Linked DNA regions of Bryobacter aggregatus MPL3. The protein of the gene in region 2 interacts with the protein of the main gene of each other region in a pairwise test. Links are inferred from orthologs where the notes say so. Each region holds a gene or a part of one and is shown on either strand. Other genes may lie near its edges.

Region 1 (2,847 bases), 1.5 Mb from region 2 along the record:
GTGGCTTGGTGATGGCCGGCATGAGTTGGGCGCAAAGCGCCAAGACTTCCTTCCCGGAAACAAACTGGACGACGGTAAAGCCTGAAGAAGAAGACTATTCGAGCGAGAAGCTAGAAGTGTTGCGGGTTTGCTGAAAACCCAGAAGACGACCGCGATGCAGGTTTCAGTTCGATGCCGGGTGATTTTTGAGTCTGGCGATTTGAAGCGTGTCAGCAAGGTCGCCTCGGTTCGCAAAAGCATTCTGGCAATGCTGTACGGGAAGTATCAGATCGATCTCGATCTGACCGTCGAACAACTGGGGCTCACTGACGTTTCCCCGTTCTTACCCATCGAAAAGAAGGCTCGCCTCTACCATCTCCTGACCGCGCGCTCCGGCATCTATTTGCCGACGGCGAACGAGGGATTGACGGTGCTTGCTTCCCGCCGCGGATCGCAAGGTCCGGGCACCTATTTTCAATATCACAACTGGGACTTTAACGCGGTAGGAACCGCATTTGAGAAGGAAACCGGAAAGGATATCTTCGTCGCTCTCGAGCAGGACTTGACCGGGCGTTGCAACGAAAGAACGATGAGATGCCAATTACCAGGCATCCGGAGTACGCGATGTATCTTTCGACGCGCGACATGGCGCGGCTCGGATTGTTGATGCTGTCTGACGGCAACTGGAATGGGAAGCAGATCATGCCGGCGGGTTGGGCCAAGAGAGTTACAACACTCGTGACCCCTTCGCGCGATATCCATCCGATGACCATCGGCGCCTTCCAGACTCAAATCGGCTGCTGGGGCTACGGAATGCTTTGGTGGGTGTGGGACGCGCCAGACTGGCCGGGAACCTTGACTGGCCCCTATCAAAACGCTTACAGCGCAATGGGGGCCAATGGCCAATACATCACGGTCCTGCCGGTGATGAATCTTGTCGTCGCCCACAAAGTGGACTTCGATCAAGACGGAAGCCGCAGCATTTCGCCGAGCGAGTACCACACGATTCTGCAGATGGTGATCGACTCCACCTTGTAGCTGTTCTAGACCTTCACTCCCAAATCGGACCACTGCAGTACTTTGCCCTGGCGGCAGACTTCGTTGCCCAGGATGGCGGTGAGTGCGCCAGTGGCTCCCACGTTGATGTCGGCGGGATTCGGAGTCCCCTTCTGGATGGCGCTAAAGAATGCGACCGTGTGCGCATCGGGGTTCTCCTCCACCTTCGGCGAGAGCAAGGTCTGTTGGGTGCCGTCGCTGCTGTAAAAGTTCATCGACCCCATCAGCTCAACGGAGCCCTTGCTGCCGTAAACATTGACGTACTGGTTGCCTGCGGGCATGTTGCGCGGGTGATAGACCAGCTGGGTGAAGGACAGCGTGACGCCGTTCGGATAGTCGTAGATCAGATTTTGATGATCGTAGATGTCGCGCCCGGCTGGTTCGTTCTTGTGGAGATTGATGCCGCCAAAGCCCGCGGCGCGGGTGGGATGATTGCCGATCACCCAATTGCAGAGGTCCAGATTGTGGACCGATTGCTCGACGAGATAGCCGCCCGATTTCTTGAGGTCGAAGTACCAGTCGCCGGAACTGCCGTCGTACTTCAGGTCTGCTGAGGCGTGGCGTTGCGCTTTGACAAAGAGGATGTCGCCAATGACGCCGTCCTGGATTTTGCGAATAGCGTCGTTCAACTGGACCATGGAACGCAACTGCTGCCCGGCCTGGAAGACCTTCCCACTCGCCTTGGCGGCGGCCATCAGGTCGCGGATGGAACTGGGGGTGAGTCCGATCGGCTTCTCGCAATAGACATGCTTGCCTGCTTTGAGGGCCGCGATCGCCATCTCGGCGTGCAGATGCGGCGGGGTGGCGATGTAGACGGCCTGGACGTCTTTGTTGTCGATGACGCGTTGCCAGTCCGCGGTGGCCTTCGGGTTTGATTTTGCGGCAGTGGTTGCCGCTTTGTCCAGGCGGTCAGGTTTGTTGTCGCAAACCATGACGACCTTTGCATTCGGTTGCTTCAAAATGCCGTCCAGGAGTCCGGTGCCTCGCCCTCCGATGCCGATGATCGCGGTGGGAATGGTGTCCCCTGAGGATTGAGCCAGGAGCGGCGCGGCCGCACCCATCAAGAAGCTTCGTCTGCGCAAAATCATTCTTAACTTCTTACCATGTTGCTCAAGGAAGATATACTTTTCGACGTGAAGCTCTTTGGAATTTTTTTTATGTTGGCTCTCGGCCTGTCCGCACAACAGAAGGGAGATTGGGTCCAACTCTTCAATGGGAAAGACCTGAAGGGCTGGACGCCCAAGATCTCCGGCTATGCGGTGGGCGAGAACTTCGCCAATACCTTCCGCGTGACGGATGGCTATCTGAGCGTTGGCTATGAGGGCTATGATTCGTTTCTGGACAAGAATGGCGCGGGCAAGTTTGGCCATCTGTTCTACAAGGACAACTTCTCGTACTACATCATTGCGGTGGAGTATCGGTTCATCGGAGACCAGGCCAAGGATGGCCCAGGCTGGGCGACGCGTAACAGCGGCATCATGGTGCATGGACAGCCTGCCAGCACGATGCAGAAGGATCAGGATTTTCCGATCTCGATCGAAGTACAGTTGCTCGGCGGTTTAGGCAAAGGGCCGCGGAGCACGGCGAATCTCTGTACGCCCGGGACCAACGTGGAGCGGGACGGCAAACTGTTCACCTCGCATTGCCTGAACTCTTCCTCGAAGACCTATGACGGCGACCAGTGGGTGCGTGTTGAGGCGATCGTCCACGGCAGCGAAAGCATTGAGCATCGGGTGAACGGCGAGACGGTTCTGAAGTATGAGCATCCGCAGATTGGCGGCGGCAACGTGCTCCATGCCGACCCGGCGGTGA
Region 2 (2,817 bases):
AGGATCAAGTGGGAGAGTTTGCCCGCGCCGGTGTCGATCTGTTACTGCTTCAGTTCAGTCCTCAGTATGAAGAGATGGAACGCTTTGGCGAGACCGTGATCCGGCCTGTGGGAGTTGCCTCTTGACGCGGCGTAGCGTGCTGGCCGCGCTGGCCTTTGCCTCTTGCGCGAAGAAGTCGGCGAGCCTGCGCGTGGGCGTCACGCCTGTTCCAGCTGGGGAAGTGATGGCGGAGGTGAAGCAAGTGCTCGAGCAGAAAGGCGTCGCAATCGAGATCGTTTCGTTTACGGATTACATTCAGCCGAACCTTGCGCTAGCCAGCGGAGACATCGATGCGAACCTGTATCAGAATCTGCCGTTCCTGAAGCAGTTCAATCAGGATCGCGGCACAGACTTTGTCTCAGTGAAGCCGGTCTATTCGCCGCCGATGGGCATCTATTCGAAGTCGATCAAAGCCTTGGGCGAGTTAAAGCAGGGCGCCTCAATCGCCTTGCCGAACGATCCTGTCAATTTGGGACGCGGCCTCATTCTGCTGGCTGAGGCGAAGCTGATTGCCCTCAAGCCCAGCGCCACGGATCGTTCCCCGACGGAAGAAGACATCCAGACGAACGAGCGCGGGCTGTTGTTGCGACCACTCGAAGCTGCCCAGCTTCCCCGTGTGCTGCCGGATGTCGATGCCGCGGTGATTAATGCGAACTATGCGCTCGACTCCGGGCTGCATCCGCTGCGCGATGCGGTTTATTACGAGAAGGATTTGTCGCGCTACGCGAACATCCTCGCTTGCCGCAAAGGCAAAGAAAAGGACCCACGCATTCTGCTGGTGGCCGAAGCGCTGACCAGTCCAGAGATGAAGTCGTTCCTCAAGAGGCGCTATCAAGGCGCAGTGATTCCGGCATTTTAAGGAGCGCGGGTGGCATTGCTCGAGTTGCGGGGCGTATCAAAGCATTACGCTCAGGGAGAAGTAACCGCCTTGGAGGACATCCATCTCACGGTGGCCAGTGGTTGGATCGAAGGAGTGATCGGATTTAGTGGCGCAGGAAAGACAACGCTGCTGCGCTGCCTGTGCCGATTGGAGAAGCCGGATGCCGGCTCCGTATTGATCAATGGGCTGGACCTTGCCGCGCTAGAGGGACTTGCATTAGAAGAGGCGAGACGAAGAATTGGGGTTGTGTTCCAGAGCCTCCATTTGCTGCGGTCGAGAACCGTGCGTGCGAATGTTGCACTACCGCTAGAAATTGTCGGGACGCCAGTTGCTGAGATTCGTGACCGGGTCAGCGAGTTGCTGGATTGGTTTGGACTGACGGAGAAGGCGGATGCCTATCCATCGCAGCTCTCGGGCGGCCAACGCCAGCGCGTCGCGATTGCGCGGGCACTGTCCTTGAAGCCACCCGTATTGCTTGCCGATGAGCCGACCTCGGCGCTGGACCCCGAAACCACCGCCTCCGTACTGAACCTGTTGCGATCGGTGCGCGACTCTTTTGGCACGACCATTGTGTTGATCACCCACGAACTGGAAGCCGTGCGCGCGATCTGCGATCGCGTCGCGGTGCTTGAGCGGGGGCGTCTTGCCGAAGAAGGCAGTGTCGCCGAAGTGCTTGCCCATCCGCAGAGTGCTGCAGGCCGCCGCCTGACGCAGGGGCTGCGATGAGCGAGTCGCTATTGCCGCTCCTGTCGAAGGCGACGCTGGAAACGCTTGTCATAGTGGCGGTTGCGCTGCCACTTGCCGGCCTCGGTGGATTGCTGCTGGGAGTGCTGCTGGTGCTGTCGGCACCGGGAGGCTTGTTGCCACAGCCGCTATTACGGAACCTCCTTGGCGGGATTATCAACTTTGGACGGAGTGTTCCGTTCATCATCCTGATGGTGGCGCTGGTGCCGGTGACGCGATGGCTGGTGGGAACCTCCATCGGGACCGCAGCGGCGATTGTGCCGCTGGTCTTTGGTGCGATTCCTTATGGCGCGCGGCTGGTGGAGGCGGCACTGCTGGAAATCGATCCTGGGGTTCGTCAGGCTGTCGAGGTGATGGGGGCGCGGCCCTGGCAGATTGTCACGAAGGTGTATTTGCCCGAAGCGTTGCCGAGTCTGATTCGTGCGGCGACCTTACTCGCCGTGACCTTGATCAACTACTCGGCGATGGCCGGAGCCGTGGGTGGCGGAGGACTGGGCGATCTGGCGATTCGCTATGGCTACCAGCGCTTTCGGCCCGACGTCATGCTGAGTACAGTGCTGGTCCTTGTCGCCTTGGTGCAGGGTCTGCAATGGGCCGGCGATCGTTTGTCTGCGCACGCCGACCGGCGCTAAGTGCTCTTCAGCAAGCCGAGGCGCACTAAGCTTTCGGCCGTCGCAATTACGGCCTCTTCATTCGAGCGCGGAGACCAACCGAGAACACGCTTCGCCTTCTCGTTGCTGGCTCGTTTGACCTTCCCCAGCTCTGGGGCGATCTGCGCCACCGAAGCACTGAAGCGGGCTACCAGACGCACCAGCCAGTCGGGTAGCACTCGGGTGGTGACGCGCCGGCCGGCTTCGCCCATGCGGGCTTTGAGCAACAGAGCGACTTCCTGCATCGTCATGCAATCGCCCGCCACGGCTAAGAAGCGTTCGCCACTCGCGTCGGGATGCGTCATCGCGCGCAGGTGCAAGTCTGCAACATCGCGCACATCGACAATACCCAATGCCAGACGCGGACAACCCGGCATGTCACCATCGAGCAGGCGCTTGACCAGTTGGATGGAGGTGGCGTAATCGGGACCAAGCACCGGGCCAAAGACACCCACCGGATTGACGGTCGCCAGTTCCATGGCGCCGCCTTGCCGGGCGACAAAC

The links. Proteins that work in one complex are often made in the same cells at the same time.
Region 1: the proteins of M017_RS0112400 (region 2) and M017_RS0105800 interact in binary tests that used the Escherichia coli proteins (3 or more experiments, as listed by UniProt). The link is inferred for Bryobacter aggregatus MPL3 from one-to-one orthologs.

What each region holds. Positions count from the first base shown.
Region 1 is NZ_JNIF01000003.1:1,174,560-1,177,406, reverse strand. The notes cover bases 74-2,847. They hold M017_RS0105800 (Gfo/Idh/MocA family protein), read right to left. Parts: upstream 2,124-2,847; coding sequence 1,023-2,123; downstream 74-1,022. Other genes in these bases: M017_RS0105795 (3-keto-disaccharide hydrolase), read left to right, coding at 2,169-2,847; M017_RS27425 (serine hydrolase domain-containing protein), read left to right, coding at 604-1,017; M017_RS27430 (serine hydrolase), read left to right, coding at 155-646; M017_RS29155 (hypothetical protein), read left to right, coding at 74-134. In the rest of the region: more of M017_RS29155, read left to right, coding at 1-73. UniProt on the Escherichia coli protein: Hydratase involved in the degradation of sialic acids. Catalyzes the reversible conversion of the dehydrated form of N-acetylneuraminate (Neu5Ac), 2,7-anhydro-N-acetylneuraminate (2,7-AN), to Neu5Ac.
Region 2 is NZ_JNIF01000003.1:2,637,250-2,640,066, reverse strand. The notes cover bases 33-2,776. They hold M017_RS0112400 (methionine ABC transporter ATP-binding protein), read left to right. Parts: upstream 33-907; coding sequence 908-1,645; downstream 1,646-2,776. Other genes in these bases: M017_RS0112390 (SDR family oxidoreductase), read right to left, coding at 2,292-2,776; M017_RS0112395 (methionine ABC transporter permease), read left to right, coding at 1,642-2,295; M017_RS0112405 (MetQ/NlpA family ABC transporter substrate-binding protein), read left to right, coding at 122-898; M017_RS0112410 (LLM class flavin-dependent oxidoreductase), read left to right, coding at 33-125. Also shown: more of M017_RS0112410, read left to right, coding at 1-32; more of M017_RS0112390, read right to left, coding at 2,777-2,817. UniProt on the Escherichia coli protein: Part of the ABC transporter complex MetNIQ involved in methionine import. Responsible for energy coupling to the transport system. It has also been shown to be involved in formyl-L-methionine transport.